Regions from separate parts of the Variovorax sp. J22R115 genome, predicted to be linked through region 2. Evidence: predicted binding sites of a transcription regulator. Region 2 holds the regulator's gene; each other region holds the start of a gene.
The links. Region 2 encodes LexA, which represses DNA repair genes until DNA is damaged. Its sites were predicted from a motif close to ACTGTATNNNNATACAGT; they were not measured.
Positions count from the first base shown of each region.

Region 1: QTI04_RS17380 (PA0069 family radical SAM protein) is a predicted target of LexA. The motif match lies at 2,873-2,890, and genes of this name have one in related genera.
Region 3: QTI04_RS11925 (putative DNA modification/repair radical SAM protein) is a predicted target of LexA. The motif match lies at 2,828-2,845, and genes of this name have one in related genera.
Region 4: QTI04_RS18970 (ATP-dependent helicase) is a predicted target of LexA. The motif match lies at 2,524-2,541, and genes of this name have one in related genera.

Region 1 is NZ_JASZYM010000009.1:147,977-151,889, reverse strand. Features, by position in the region: gene QTI04_RS17400 (CBS domain-containing protein) at 1-372, shown strand, start outside; gene QTI04_RS17395 (polyhydroxyalkanoate depolymerase) at 415-1,632, opposite strand; gene QTI04_RS17390 (glutathione S-transferase family protein) at 1,749-2,405, shown strand; gene QTI04_RS17385 (DOPA 4,5-dioxygenase family protein) at 2,430-2,786, opposite strand; gene QTI04_RS17380 (PA0069 family radical SAM protein) at 2,907-3,913, shown strand, end outside.
Region 2 is NZ_JASZYM010000003.1:30,572-34,484, reverse strand. Features, by position in the region: gene QTI04_RS05550 (D-2-hydroxyacid dehydrogenase family protein) at 1-580, opposite strand, end outside; gene QTI04_RS05545 (hypothetical protein) at 719-1,138, opposite strand; gene lexA (transcriptional repressor LexA) at 1,176-1,850, opposite strand; gene QTI04_RS05535 (asparaginase) at 1,924-2,913, shown strand; gene QTI04_RS05530 (hypothetical protein) at 2,917-3,333, shown strand; gene QTI04_RS05525 (DUF6152 family protein) at 3,347-3,826, shown strand; gene adk (adenylate kinase) at 3,827-3,913, opposite strand, start outside.
Region 3 is NZ_JASZYM010000006.1:58,133-62,045, forward strand. Features, by position in the region: gene QTI04_RS11920 (UdgX family uracil-DNA binding protein) at 1-1,411, opposite strand, end outside; gene QTI04_RS11925 (putative DNA modification/repair radical SAM protein) at 1,415-2,818, opposite strand; gene QTI04_RS11930 (glutathione S-transferase family protein) at 2,992-3,633, opposite strand; gene QTI04_RS11935 (hypothetical protein) at 3,903-3,913, opposite strand, start outside.
Region 4 is NZ_JASZYM010000010.1:165,884-169,796, forward strand. Features, by position in the region: gene raiA (ribosome-associated translation inhibitor RaiA) at 1-23, opposite strand, end outside; gene QTI04_RS18970 (ATP-dependent helicase) at 400-2,511, opposite strand; gene corA (magnesium/cobalt transporter CorA) at 2,725-3,711, shown strand; gene QTI04_RS18980 (5'-methylthioadenosine/adenosylhomocysteine nucleosidase) at 3,704-3,913, opposite strand, start outside.

The DNA of each region.
Region 1 (3,913 bases), on a different contig from region 2:
GTCAACACCATGGCCGACAAGGACATCGGTTCGCTGGTTGTCATGGAACATGGCGATCTCGTCGGCATGCTCACGTTCCGCGAGGTGATCGTTGCCATCGTCGCCAACGGCGGCCAGGTCGGTGGCACGCTGGTGCGCAAGGCGATGGACGACCATCCCGTGACCTGCACCCTCGAAACCGACCTCGACGAAATCCGCCGCATCATGCTGGACCGCCACGCACGCTACATGCCGGTGATGGACAAGCGCATGCTGATGGGCGTGATCAGCTTCTACGACGTCGCGAAGGCAGTGGTCGACAGCCAGAACTTCGAGAACAAGATGTTGAAGGCGTACATTCGCGACTGGCCCGCGGAAGACGAATCTTCCTAGGCTCGCCCCCAGGCTGCGCGCACTTCGTCTCGCTTCACCAACTCAATGGAGCTCGGCCGCCGTGTGGATCGTCTCGCGCACGCGCGGATAGATCTGCGTATTCCACTTGCTGCCGCTGAACACACCGTAGTGGCCGACACCCGCTTGCAGGTGGTGGGTCTTGAGGTAGGGGCGCACGCTGGTGCACAGGTCCTGCGCAGCCACGGTCTGCCCGACGGCACAGATGTCGTCACGCTCGCCTTCCACAGTCAGCAATGCCGTTTTGCGGATGGCCGAGGGGTCGACCTTTCGGTCGCCCACCGTGAGTTCGCCGCGCGGTAGGTCGTAGGTCTGGAACACCCGTTCCACCGTCTCCAGATAGAACTCGGCCGGCAGGTCGTTCACCGCCAGGTACTCGTCGTAGAAGTTGCGGATGGTGGTGGCCTGGTCCAGCTCGCCATCGACCAGATGCTGAAAGAGCTTGGCGAACTGCTGCTTGTGGCGGTCCGGGTTCATGCTCATGAACGCTGAGAGTTGCAGGAAGCCGGGATAGACGCGCCGCATCATGCCGGCATGCGGCCATGGCACGCGGCTGATCAGGTTGCGCTCGAACCAGCCGATGGAGCGCTCGTTGGCGAGCTTGTTCACGGCGGTCGGGTTGATGCGGCAGTCGACCGGGCCGGCCATCAGCGTCAGGCTGCGGGGCGCGGACGGGTTGTCGTCTTCCGACATGAGCGCGGTCGCTGCCAGCGCCGCGACGCAAGGCTGGCATACGGCGACCATGTGCGCGCCGGGGCCGATCGCTTCGAGAAAGCTGATGATCTGCAGCGTGTAGTCGTCGAGGCCGAAACCGCCATGCCAGAGCGGCACGTCGCGCGCGTTGTGCCAGTCGGTGATGTAGACGTCATGGTCGCGCAGCAGGGTGCGCACCGTTTCGCGCAGCAGCGTCGCGAAATGGCCCGACAGTGGTGCGGCCAGCAGCACCGGGGGATGCACCGCGCTGGTGTCCTTGCGAAAGTGCAGCAGCGTGCCGAAGGGCGCGACCAGCGCGGGTTCCTCGTGCACCGCGACTTCCTCGCCGTCGACCATCACGCTCTCGATGTCGTAGGGCGGACGCGCGTGCGTGAGCCGCATGCGCGAGTAGACCTCCATGGCCGCGGCGATCCTGCGGGTCAGGCTGCGGTCGGCCTTCGACTGCCAGAGCGCAGTGCCGAGGTACTGGGCCGCAAGCCGGGATGGCGAAAGCAGGTCGGCGTTGGTTTGGTAGGCCCGGTACAGCATGCATGGGCTGTAGGCAAGTTGCGGGCCAAGCCCGGCGGCGCGGTCGGCGGGGCGCACCGTTCTGGCACAGGCCTTGCACAGCCTTCAGGCCGATCCGGCAGCCGAGGAGCGTCAGCATGGCCAAACCCGTACTCACCATCAGCAGCAAGAACTACGGCGCATGGTCGCTCCGCGGATGGCTGATGTGCCGGCTCGCGGGCCTGGAGTTCACCGAAAAGATCATCCCGCCCGACGATCCGGCGATGAAGGCCGAGATGCTGCTGCTTTCGGCATCGATGCTGGTGCCCTCGCTGCAGCACGGCAGCATCAAGGTCTGGGACACGCTCGCGATCGGCGAGTACCTCAACGAAATCAAGCCCAAGGCCGGGCTGCTGCCTGCCGACGCCAAGGCCCGCGCCCACTGCCGGGCGATCTGCGGCGAGATGCATTCGGGTTTCAGCTCGATGCGCGGCTCGCTGCCGATGAACGTCAAGGCGAAATTCCCCGCCTTCAAGATCTGGTCGCGTGCCCAGTCCGACATCGACCGGGTGGTCGCGATCTGGCGCGAATGCCTGGGCGCATACGGCGGACCCTTCCTGTTCGGTGAGCAGCCGTGCATGGCGGACGCGATGTACGCGCCCGTCGTCACGCGCTTCATGACCTACGACGTGGCGCTCGATCGGGTCTGCACCGCCTATTGCAAGCGGATCATCGAACTGCCTGCGATGCAGGAGTGGATCAAGGCCGCCAAGCAGGAGCCGGACGAAATCGACGAGCTCGACGCCGAGTTCTGAACGCCTGCCGGTAGGCGTTCCGTCTCAGGCCGCTGGCTTGCGGAACATGCGCAGGTCGAGCGTCGCCTCGTTGCCCAGCCACATCGCGTGCGCCGTGTGGTCGAGGTAGTCGTCACCGGTCAGGCCGTGCACGAAGATGTCGAGCCCGTTGCGATGGGTGTCCAGCCAGCCGATGACTTCGTCGAATTCCGCGGCATCGAAGGCGATTTGGCAGCTCCAGTGTGGATGCGGGCCGACCAGCTTTTCATGCACCCGACCGACCACCACCAGCAGATTTCGCCCGGCTTCCTCGGCCACCTGTCGCGCCTGGGCGACGGTGTCCGGACCGAAATAGATATGAGCGTGGTACTGCGGGTAGAGGTTTTCGGGGCGGCGAGGCATGGTGAACTCCGGGGAGGATGAAGCTTACGCCTCCGTCCGCTCATCGGTAACAAGCGCTTGCTGCATCGGCGACGGAAAGATGGAATACTGTTGTTTCATACAGTATTTTGGGTGACGATCATGGCCGATGTTTTTATCCCGCTGCATGCCCTGAAGGGCCGGGGCGCGGCCACGCGCCTGCCGCATCGCTTCGAGCGCGACACGCGCAACGCCTTCGACGACGGCTGGGGCACGCTCGAGGAAGGCGCGGCCGACGCCGAGGGCTTGCCGCCGCTCGCCACAGAAGTGCGCTTCGAAAACGTCAGGTCGGTGCTCACCCACAACGATTCGCCCGACGTGCCCTTCGACAGTTCGCTCAATCCCTATCGAGGGTGCGAGCACGGATGCATCTACTGCTTCGCCCGTCCGACCCACAGCTACCTCAATCTGTCGCCAGGGCTCGATTTCGAAACCAAGCTGATCGCCAAGCGCAACATCGCCGAGGTGCTGCGCGCCGAACTGGGCCGCAAGAGCTACGTGCCCAGCCCCATCGTGATCGGCACCGCAACGGATTGCTATCAGCCGATCGAGCGCGAACTGCGGCTCACGCGATCGGTGATCGAACTGCTGAAGGAAACGCGCCACCCCTTCGGCCTCGTTACCAAGTCCAGCGCGGTGGAGCACGACCTCGACCTGATCGCGCCGATGGCGGCCGAGCACCTGGCGGCCGTGTACGTCACCATCACCACGCTGGACGGCGAACTCGCGCGCAAGCTCGAACCGCGCGCGGCCGCGCCGCACCGCCGGTTGCGCACCGTGCGGACGCTGGCCGAAGCGGGCGTGCCGGTGGGCGTGAGCGTGGGGCCGCAGATTCCCTTCGTCAACGAGGACATGGAGCAGGTGCTCGAAGCGGCCTGGGAGGCTGGGGCGCGCAGCGCCTTCTACACGGTGATCCGTCTGCCTTGGGAAGTCGCGCCGCTCTTCAAGCAATGGCTGGAGCTGCATTACCCGCAGCGTGCGGGCCGCATCATGGCGCGCATCCGCGAGATGCGCGGGGGCAAGGATTACGACGCCGACTTCGCGACCCGCATGAAAGGCAGCGGGTTGTGGGCCGACCTGATCCGTCAGCGCTTTGAGAAGGCGACGCA
Region 2 (3,913 bases):
ACCTTGCCCTGGCGCAGCTCTGCTCGCGCCCCCAGATCATCACCTGCATACCGAAAGCCTGGCCGTAGCGCGCGACCAGCTGGCCGATACGCCCGTAGCCCCAGATGCACAGCGTCTTGCCCTTGAGCACAGAGCCAAGCCCGAAGTTCGGCGGCATCGACCCCGACTTGAGGCCCGATTGCTGCCATGCGCCGTGCTTGAGGTTGCTGATGTACTGCGGCAGGCGACGCATGGCGGCCATGATCAATGCCCAGGTCAGCTCGGCAGGTGCCAGCGGCGACCCCGTGCCTTCCGCCACCGCAACGCCTTGTTCCGTACAGGCGTTCACGTCGATATGACTGCCAACCCGACCCGTCTGCGAAATGAGCTTGAGCTTGGGCAGCTTCTCGATGAGCTGCCGGGAGATGTGAGTGCGCTCGCGGATCAGCACGATCACGTCGGCGTCCTTGAGCCGCACCGAGAGCTGTCCAATGCCCTTGACCGTGTTGGTGTACACCTTGGCGGCATACGCATCGAGCTTGGCAGCGCACTGCAGCTTGCGCACCGCATCCTGATAGTCGTCGAGGATCACAATGTTCATGGCGTGCCATTGTGCCTCGCACCATCGACCTGCTGTGCCGGCGCGTTGCTTTGCTGTTGCACGCGCCGTACGTTGCGGTGACGAACAGCGGTGCCGAAGGACGCATTGCGCTCGTTCGACGCGGAAGCGTCCGGGTCTTCAATGTGTATGGTTGGACTGCAGGGGTGTGCCGGCTGCCTCGAGCGCCACGAGCCTGTCGAGCTCCGCGCAGACATCGGCCATCCGGCCCGAAATCACGACACGGCTCTGATGGCAGCCCGGCTGCTGCGCATCGACCATGCGTACCACGCGCAAAGGCCGCGCGGTGGGCGCGCTGGCTTGCACAGTGGCCGACTGCCGCCCGCCGCAGCTTGGACGAACCCCGACATAGCGCAGGCCCGGCGAACTGATGCGACGCGAACTGCGCGCCGGCATCCAGCGGCTGGCCAGCGATTGCAAAGGGGTGAACAAATCAACGATGCTGAGCAGGGCGATTCCCATGTGAACTCCAAAGGTCAGAGATTGAACATAGGCAGGATTGATTTCATGGGCCTCGACAGGGTGATGGCTCTTCGCCATACGCCCGCCACCTGTCGCGGCCGGGTGATTCAAAGCCCTACATCAGCATGGTGTTGCGGATCAGACCAACCGCCAGGCCTTCGATTTCGAAGGGCTCGCCCGGTTGGACGACTATGGTGGGGTAATCGGGGTTTTCAGCATGCAACTCGATGACTTGCTTGTTGCGCTTGAGGCGCTTGACCGTGACCTCATCGCCCAGCCGGGCCACGACGATCTGGCCGTTTCGGGCTTCCTTGGTGGCTTGAACCGCAAGCAGATCGCCGTCCATGATGCCGGCGTCCCGCATCGACATGCCGCGCACTTTGAGGAGGTAGTCGGGCTGGCGCTGGAACAGCGTGTTCTCGACGTAGTAGGTCTGATCGACATGTTCCTGCGCGAGGATGGGCGAGCCGGCCGCCACGCGGCCAATCAACGGCAGCGCGAGTTGCGCCATGCCTGGCAGCGACAGGGAGAACTGGTTGTTGCGGGACTCGTTGAGGGAGCGCAGGGCGTCGCCCTTGAGCCGGATGCCGCGGGAGGTGCCGCTCACAAGCTCGATGACTCCCTTGCGCGCGAGTGCTTGCAGGTGTTCCTCGGCAGCGTTGGCGGACTTGAACCCGAGTTCGGCGGCGATCTCGGCGCGTGTGGGAGGGGCTCCGGTGCGTGCGATGGCGCTTTGGATCAAGTCCAGAATTTGCTGCTGGCGGGCGGTAAGCTTCACTGCGAACTGCATGTTGGCTCCTGACGGGCACTGGCTGAATATCCAGTACCTGTATTTTTAACCAGTTTCTGGAAGTTGGCAAGTGATGGCCGAGAGCATGGGAAAAGACGAGCGCCGAGTGATCGTTCTGGGCACGGGGGGCACGATTGCCGGCCGTGCTTCGACTGCGGGCGACAACATCGGCTACAAGGCCGGCGAGGTAGGCGTGGCCGAACTGCTGGGCAGTATCGACGCGCCAGACGGCGTTTTGTTGTTGGCAGAGCAGGTTGCGCAGATCGATAGCAAGGACATGTCTTTTGCCATCTGGCAAACGCTGGCCCTGCGTTGTGCCCATTGGCTCGCGGAACCCGGAGTGGCGGGCATCGTCATCACCCATGGTACGGATACCTTGGAGGAGACGGCCTTTTTCCTCCAGTCGGTCCTGGCGCCGTCGAAGCCGGTGGTCTTGACCTGTGCCATGCGGCCGTCCACCGCGCTGGCGCCTGACGGTCCCCAGAACGTGCGGGATGCTGTCGTCGTGGCGTCCACGCCAGGCGTGCAGGGGGCCGTCGTCGTTTGTGCGGGTACGGTGCACAGCGCGCTCGATGTTCAAAAGATCCACACGTACCGGCTCGATGCATTCGACTCGGGTGATGCGGGGCCGGTGGCGTACGTCGAGGAGGGGGCCTTGCGGGTGCTCAGAAACTGGCCGGCGCCGACCGGGTCCGTGCGGCTCGCCTTCGAGCGAATGGCAGGCGCCGAATCCTGGCCTCGCGTGGAAATTCTGGTGAGCCACGCCGACGCGCGCGGCGCGATCGTGGATGCGCTGGTGCGGGAGCGCAGGCTGGGTCGCGCGGATGCCATCCAGGGGCTAGTCCTTGCTGCGACGGGGAACGGCACATTGCACCATGCGCTCGAAGCTGCCGCGCTGCGTGCGCAAGCGGAAGGTGTCGCCGTCGTTCGCGCGACCCGATGCTCGCAGGGGCGCATCCTCCCAAGGGAATGGGAAGTCTTGCGCGATGCGGGTGCCCTGACGCCGGTCAAGGCGCGCATCGCGCTGATGCTGGAATTGCTGTCGGGCGAGCGCTCCGCCTGATCCATGTTCGACGCGCTGCAATCGACTCCCTGGGCCTATCCGGCGCTGGAGGTCGTGCACATCGTCGGGATCGCGCTCCTCGTGGGCAATCTGGTCGCGCTCGAGGCGCGCGTTTTCGGACGCGCCGTCGTGCTGCCGGTGCACGGCCTTGCCAAACTGTCGTTGACCATCGCCTTGTCCGGCTTTGCACTGGCGGCGGCCAGTGGCTCGTTGATGTTCGCCACACAGCCGGCGGAGTTGCTGGCCAACCGGGCATTCTTGATCAAGATGGGATTGCTGCTATTGGCCGGCTGCAACGCCCTGTGGTTTCATGCGCGTGGCTCGTTGCTCAAACTCGACTTGATGGCGCGGGTACAAATGTTGTCGTCCACTGCGATCTGGCTGGCCGTGATCTTTTGCGGCCGATGGATCGCCTATTGAAAGGAGCTTCCGCATGAAACGTCGCTGCCTCGTATTGGCCGCTGCCGCTGCTTCGACTGCCGTCGTGATGCCGCCTGCCTGGTCGCACCATGGCTGGAGCAGCTTTGATCAGGACCGCCCGCTCTACCTGGAGGGCCGGGTCGTGAGCGCGCGCTGGCAGAACCCGCACGCCGAATTGATGATCGAGGTGTCCCCGGATCTCAAGGTGCCGGCAGACCTCGCGAAGCGTCCGCTGCCTGCGCAGAGCGCGCCCGTCGATGGGCCCGGCCTGCTTGCCAAGGCGACCGTGCCCCGCCGCAACGATCGCCAATGGGAGCTTGAACTGGCGCCGCTCACGCGCATGGAAGCCTGGAAAGTCCAGGAGATCAAGCCCGGCACCCGCATCTCCGCGGTGGGCTTCACTTCCAAGGACGAGAAGGGGGATGCCGTGATGCGCGTCGAGTACCTGTTCGTCGACGGCAAGGCCTATGGGCTGCGTTCCAGCCCGGCCTGATCAGCTGTTCAGTGCGGCGAGCGCGCGCTGCGTGATCTCGTCGACAGTGCCGACACCGCTGATGCCACGGTATTTGGGCGCCGCGGC
Region 3 (3,913 bases), on a different contig from region 2:
GCGCTTCGATGCTGACAGCTTCCTGCAGGAGACTCGCCAGCGCCGTTCGGCCCAGTGCGACGAGGGCGCGCGGACGCACGGTGGCGATTTCGGCCTCCAGCCAATGCGCACAAGCCGATGCTTCTCGCTGCGCGGCGGTTTTGTGGATGCGTCGCTTGCCGCGCCACTCGTACTTGAAGTGCTTGATGGCATTCGTGAAATACAACTCCTCCTGCGGCCACTGCAGCGCGCCGATCGCGCGATGCAGCAGTTGGCCGGCCGGCCCGACGAACGGCCGGCCGGCCAGATCCTCCTGATCGCCTGGTTGCTCGCCCACCAGCATCAGCGTCGCGCCGGCACGGCCCTCACCCCAGACGGTTTGCGTGGCGTCGGCCGCGAAGTCACACTCCTCGCAGCAGGAGGCCTGGTGCGCGAGCGACGCCAGCCGTTGCGACGGCGAGGCAGGCGGCGGCTCTGCAACCTGCCCGGCCTGGGTTCCGCCGCAAGAAGGGTGGACGCCTTCATGGCATCCCTCCCCCGGCAGTGGCACGGTTCGGCCCGCGCGGCGCTCGCGCGCGGGGCTGACGCGGGTCTCCATGCCATGAGCGCGTTGGTCCGCCTGCTGCATCAGCGAGGTGATTTGCGACGCCTCGGGCAGGTTGCGCCAGAAACGCACTGGCATTTCCCGGCGCATCATGGCGGGCTTGAGGCGCGCCGGGTTGAAAACGCTTCGGTAGTACGCCAGCCACAAACCCTCGCCTTCGTCCGGGCCAGGAGCGTCCTCGCGCGTCGCCGGCGGGCCGAAGCGCAGTGCATGGCGATCCCAGTGCACGCTGCCCCGCGGGGTGAGGATCGCCCAGCGCATGCTGGCGAACCGATCGACGAAAAAAGGCGCTGCCGCGCGCACCACATGGTGCGCTGGCTCGAACCAGGCGACGTGGCATTCGCCGGCCTCGTCGAGGAGCGGGCGAAAACGCACGAAGGCGTGCATCTTGTGAATCTCGCGGCGCACCTCGCGCGCCATGCGCTCGAGCCGCAAGCGGTCATCACGCAGGGTGTCGTTCCAGGCCCGCCGGTCGCCCAAGATGGCAGCGGCCAGCGTATGCGCCGCATGGAAGCGCTCTGGACTGTCGTGCAGCAGTGCGCTGCGCAGCAGTTCGATGAATGCGCGCGGCAGGCGCACCGGTGGCGCAGCGGGATCCGTGTGCGGTGCGCGGCTTGCCTCGGCGGGCGATCGGCCGTGCGTTTCGAACTCGCAGGGGGTCCCGCCGTGCGACCCCTGCAGCGGGTCGTCGATCCATGAGGACTGGCGCACTCGCCCGTCATCCCACCGCACCGCGTCAGGGTTGAACCCGTGGTGCAGGGCACCGCGCAAGGCCGAAAAGATGCCTGGCAGGTCATCGGGCGCAGGGATGATCAGCGAGATGAGCACGGGTCATTCCTGGCTGGACCCGCCCCAGCCGGATGCGAGCACCGTCGGTTGCAAAGGTGGGGCCAGCGGTGCTTCGGTGCCGAGCGAAGCCCTCTCGCCACCCGCGGCGAACAGGTCACGCTGCTGCGCCGGGCGCATCGCCATCCCGGCCCTTGTTTGCTCGGAGGATCGACGCCGCGCGACGATCGCATCCAGCCGAGAGGCGGCGTCGCTTCCCGGCCGATGGTCGGGTAAAGCCACGAAAGCCAGAATCCGTGCGCTGGGTGCGCCCAGGCGCAGGATGTCGGCCTTGCGAAGGCACCGCACGCTGCGCGCGCTCAGCAGGCGCTCGACCGATTGCGTGCCCAGCCCCGGCACACGCAGCAGCGTCTCCTTCGGTGCGCGATTCACATCCACCGGGAACCAGTCCGGGTGGGCAAGCGCCCACGCCAACTTGGGGTCCACGTCCAGCGACAGCATGCCGCCATCGGTCACCAGCTCGTGCTCCTCGAAACCGTAGAAGCGCATGAGCCAGTCGGCCTGGTACAGCCGGTGCTCACGCATCAGAGGCGCGGCGCGGCCAGGAAGCAGCGCGCTGGCATGCGCGATCGGACTGAACGCGCTGTAGTACACGCGCTTGAGACGATAGCTGCGATACAGGGAAACGCTTGTGCGCAGGATTGCGCGATCGTCGGAGGCATCGGCGCCAACAATCATCTGTGTGCTTTGACCGGCCGGAGCAAAGCGCGGTGGCGGCGGTTGCGCCGCAGGGGCGTTGGCCATGGCTCGCGTTCGCCGCGCTGCATGGCCCAACTGCTCTGCCGTGTCGTCGAGCTGCAGACGGATGCGGGCCATCGAGCGCTTGATGGCGCTCGCATTCTTTTGCGGCGCCAACTGCGTCAGTGCGCTCTGGCTGGGCAACTCGATGTTGATGCTCAGGCGGTCGGCATGAAGACCGGCGCGGCCGATGAGGTCGGCGCTCGCGTCAGGAATCGTCTTCAAGTGGATATAGCCGCGGAAATGGTGGTCCTCGCGCAGCCGACGCGCGACTTCGATCAGTTGCTCCATCGTGTAGTCGGGCGACTGGATGATCCCGGAGCTCAGGAACAGGCCCTCGATCACGTTGCGCCGGTAGAAGTCGAGCGTGAGCTGCACCACTTCGTCCAGCGTGAAGCGCGCACGCTCGACGTCGCTCGATTCGCGGTTCACGCAGTAAAGGCAGTCGTAGACGCACCAGTTCGTCAGCAACACCTTCAGCAGGGAGATGCACCGGCCGTCGGGCGCGTAGCTGTGACAGATGCCAGTCCCGCTGTTCGACCCCAAGCCCACCTGATCGCGCGAATGGCGCTTGGCGCCACCGGACGATGCGCAGGACGCGTCGTACTTGGCTGCATCGGCCAGGATGGCGAGCTTGCGCAGAATCGGGATGACCATGGTACTGTTATTTTATACAGTATTACTCCCTCAGCGCGCGCTCTTGTCAACCCGCAGGCCGGCATGCTCGGCGGGTATCAGGAAGCCGCTCGCTGCCCGGGGGTAGGGAGCTTCCAATGGGGGACTGCTCTGAAGCGAAGGGTCGGCAACCGATGCCGAGCTCGGCATCAGGTGAGCAGAAGCGGCATGCCGGGGTCGCCCTTCTGCATGGCGCGCTGGTAGGGCTCCCGCCCTGCAATGCGCTGCAGGTAAGCCAGGATGCTTGGATACGGCCTGAGGTCGAAGGGCATGAAGTAGCGCATCGTGGTCAACGAGAAGAAGGTCATGATGTCCGCGGCGGTGAAGTTCTCGCCCGCCAGGAACGGTACATCGCCGAGGCGCTTCTCGATCAGCGCGAAGGCGCCGACAAGCCGGCCGTTCAGGCGCGCGGCGATGGGGTTGTCGTCCGGCAGCTTCAGTCGCCGCATGAACATGTTGCGGCCCATGTTCGGCTGGAAATTGCCGTTGGCGTAGTGCCACCAGAAGAGGTAATGAACGTAGTCCGGATGGTCCGGTCCGAGCGTCAGCCGGCCGTTGCCGTACATCGCGATGATGTATTCCATGATGGCGCCGGACTCCGCAAGCAGGAGATTCCCGTCGCTGATCACGGGCGCCGTGCCCAGCGGGTGCAGCGCGACAAGTTCAGGCGGCGCCAACGCGGTGACCGGATCCCGCACATAGTGCTTGAGCTCGTACATCAGGCCGAGCTCCTCGCAGAGCCACACGATGCGCTCCGATTGCGACTTGCCGAGATGGTGGACGGTCAGCACGGTGCTTCCTTGAAGGTGGGACGCTGGATCATCGCAGGTGTATGCGGCTTCAAGCCTCCCAGGACGCGGCGGTCGCGATCAACATGCTCAGACTTCGAGCTTTGCGAACTCGTGCTGGCCGCGCTGCTGCGACGTTGGCTCGCGCGAGTAGGCGCGATACCACCAGGCCATTCCGATCGTGACCACGAATGGCTTCGGGCCCAAGAATGATGCGGCGCTGGTTCCGCTAAGCGACTTCGAAGCTGCAGCGGGAGCCGACTTGCCCCGACTCAGGCTGGCG
Region 4 (3,913 bases), on a different contig from region 2:
TGACCGCTGATCGTCAAATTCATGAATGACCTCCTGGAATTGACGGTTGGGGAAATAGCCGCACCCCTTGGTAGGGAGATACAGCCGGGGAAACGAAAGCAGAGTGGGGAGAAGAGACGGAGAGGGGGAAGAGAAGAGAAAGCGGAGAAGGTCGGTTCACTATGCCCATGCTGTCATCGAATTGCAATCTTTCCGAACACGTACAAAGGGCCATTCCCCGTAGGGATTTCCCAACGCCATGAATCTGATAGCTGTCCCCTCGCCACGGCCCCGGCGCGAGGCGGGCGAAGCCCGGCAAGTCCGCGAGACACCGCGGTTCCGGCGCCGCCGGTCCGCCGGTGTTGCCCCCGGCAGGGGGTAGGCGAAGCGACACGCAGTGCGCGCAGCCTGGGGGCGAGCCTACTTCCAGGCGGCGCGCATGCGGCGCAACAGGTCGATCGTGGCGGCTGGCGCCGGCACGTGCGGCGCTCTCTCTGGCGGCGGCGGCCACGTCTGCTGCTCGAAGCGCTCGGCGTCGGACGCCGTGATGAAGCGCGTACGCCCCGCATACAAGTGTCGGTCGCCGCGAACCGCTTGTTGCGTGACGTAGAAGCGCTGCGGCACCAGCAAGTGCAGATGGTCGCGCGCACGCGTCATCGCGACGTACAGCAACCGCCGCTCCTCTTCGAGTTCTTGCGCCCCCTGCGCAACATCGGCCGGAATGCAGCCGTCGACCACGTTCAACACATGCACCGAGGTCCACTCCTGCCCCTTGGCCGAGTGAATGGTCGAAAGAATCAGGTAGTCCTCGTCGAGCAGGGGAGGCCCCGGCCGGTCGCTGGTGGCTTCGGGCGGGTCGAGCGTGAGTTCGGTCAGGAAGCGCTCGCGCGACGCATAGCCCGACGCCAGTCGCGCCAATTGTTCGACATCGCCGCGGCGCAGTTCGGCGTCCTCGTGGAGGCGCTCCAGATGCGGCAGGTACCACCGCAGCGCCAGGTCCATATCGGCGGGCCAGGCAAGCGCAGGCTCGCGCAGCGCTGCATAGATGGCGGCAAATCGCGCCCACTCGGTCTGCGCGGCGGAGGGCGGAACGAAGGCCTGCACGACCGCACCCGGATCGGCCGCTTCGGCCATTGCGTCGAGCAGACGGGTGGAAGTGACCGGCCCGATGCCCGGAATCAGTTGAGTGACGCGGAATCCCGCCATGCGCCCTCGCGGGTTCTGCGCAAAGCGCAGCACGGCGAGCAGGTCCTTTACATGCGCGGCTTCAAGAAACTTGAGCCCGCCGTATTTGACGAAGGGAATGTTGCGCCGCGCCAATTCAAGCTCGAGCGCGGCGCTGTGCGTCGACGTGCGAAACAGCACCGCCTGTGATTTGAGCGCCAGGCCGCCTTCGCGATGTGCCAGAACGCGGTCGGCCACCCAGCGTGCCTGCTGCGCCTCGTCGGGCACCAGCACAAGTTGGGGTCGGCCGGCCGAAGACTTGTCGGTCCAGAGCGTTTTCGCATGGCGCTCCGCGGCGGCGGCGATTACGGCGTTCGAGACATCGAGGATGGGCTGCGTCGAGCGGTAGTTGCGCTCCAGCGTGACGATTCGCGCGGGCCGGCTGAACTGCTGTGGAAAGTCGAGGATGTTGCGAACCGTTGCACCACGAAATGCGTAGATCGACTGCGCGTCGTCGCCCACCACCGTGACGCCACGTCCATCCGGCTTCATCGAACGCAGGATGGCGGCCTGCAGCAGATTCGTGTCCTGGTATTCGTCGACCAGCACATGATCGAAGCGCGCGCCGACGTGCTCGGCGAGTGTCGGCTCCGCCACCATCTCGGCCCAGTACAGCAGCAGGTCGTCGTAGTCGAGCACGTGCTGCTGCTGCTTGGCCTCGACATAGGCGCCGAACAGCCGCTTGAGTTCGGATTCCCATTCTGCGCACCAGGGAAACGCGTGTTTCAGCACTTCCGCCAGCGGCGCGCAGGTGTTGACGGTGCGCGAGTAGATCGAGAGGCAGGTGCCCTTCTGCGGAAAGCGCCGCGTCGTGGACGACAGGCCGAGGTCGTTGCGCACCAGCCCCATGAGGTCTTCGGCGTCGCCACGATCATGGATGGTGAAGTTCTCGTCCAGGCCGACCTGCGCCGCGTACTCGCGCAGCAGCCGCGCGCCGATGCCGTGGAAGGTGCCCGCCCAAGGCAGCGCCGGCGGCGCGTCGGTTTTCAGGCCGAGCACGCGCGCCAGCACCTGTCCGGCCCGGCGCTCCATCTCCTGCGCGGCACGGCGGGAGAAGGTCAGCAGCAGGATGCGCTGCGGATCGGCGCCGCGCGCGATCAGGTGGGCCACGCGGTGGGCCAGCGTGCTGGTCTTGCCGGAACCCGCGCCGGCGATCACGAGCAAGGGGCGATCGTCCCGCAGCACGTCGCCCAGGGCGACGTCCACACCGTGCTCCACCGCCGCGCGCTGCTCGTCGTTGAGCTGGGCGAGCGCGGTCGCCAGGCGATCGGTCTGGCTGGCGGAGGTGGGTTTCGCGACGCTCTGCATCGACGCAACTTTACTGTATGTCCATCCAGATACGGCCGGCGATGCCCGGAGGGCGGATGACATAATCGCGCCTCGCTGCAAACCGGAGCCTTTCATATGGAAATCGACCCGTCTCGGCAGCTTTCGCTCCCCCTCTGACACGTCCGTTGGCGAGGGAGTTGAAAGCGCCCCACCCCCTTCGCCCAACCGCCAGACCATTCACGGGAGTGAGCCATGCTCAACATCTTCACGCTCGCCAACGGTCGCCTCGTCCAGGAAGAGATCGAGGCGCTCGAAGAGCTTTCCCAGTTCCAGCCCATCTGGGTCGACCTCGAATCACCCACCGTCGAGGAAAAGCGCTGGATCAAGCAGTACTACGGCCTCTCCATCCCCGAAGACGCGATGGACGAGGACATCGAGGAATCCGCCCGCTTCTACGAAGAAGACAACGGCGAACTCCACATCCGCAGCGACTTTCTGATCGATGACGACGAGAACCCGCGCTCGGTGCGGGTGGCCTTCATCCTCAACCAGCACAACACGGAACTGCGCAGCCGCGGCGTGCTGTTCTCGATCCACGACGAGGACGTGCCCGTCTTCCGCCTGTTGCGCATGCGCGCACGCCGCGCGCCCGGCCTGATCGAGGACGCCAAGGAAGTGCTCCTGAAGCTGTTCGACGCCGACGCCGAATACTCGGCCGACACGCTAGAGAACATCTACGACGAACTCGAATCCGCCGGCAAGAAGGTGCTCTCGGGCAACGTGAGCGACGAACTGGCCGGCGAGGTGCTCGGCCTGATCGCGCGGCAGGAAGACTTGAACGGCCGCATCCGCCGCAACGTGATGGACACCCGCCGCGCCGTGAGCTTCATGATGCGCAGCCGCATGCTCAACGCCGAGCAGTTCGAGGAGGCGCGACAGATCCTTCGCGACATCGAATCGCTCGACAACCACACGGCCTTCCTGTTCGACAAGATCAACTTCCTGATGGATGCGACCGTCGGTTTCATCAACATCAACCAGAACAAGACCATCAAGATCTTCTCGGTCGCGAGCGTGGCGCTGCTGCCGCCGACCTTGATCGCGAGCGTGTACGGCATGAACTTCAAGTTCATGCCCGAACTCGATCTGAGCTACGGCTATGCCTACGCGATCGTGCTGATGATCGCGAGCGCGCTGGTGCCGATGTGGTACTTCCGCCGGCGCGGCTGGCTCAAATAGTCGCGGGCGCATCCGTCGGGAGCGTGGCCAGCCACGCGTCGATCACCGCGAGGCTGTAGCGGCTCGCGACCGCCGAGACGAATCGCGTGAAGTCGCCGTGGGCCGCGTCGTCGGCCCGATCGGAAATCGTGCGCACCGCGGCGAAGGGCACGCCGTAGTCGTGGCACACCTGCGCCACGGCGGCGCCCTCCATTTCGACCGC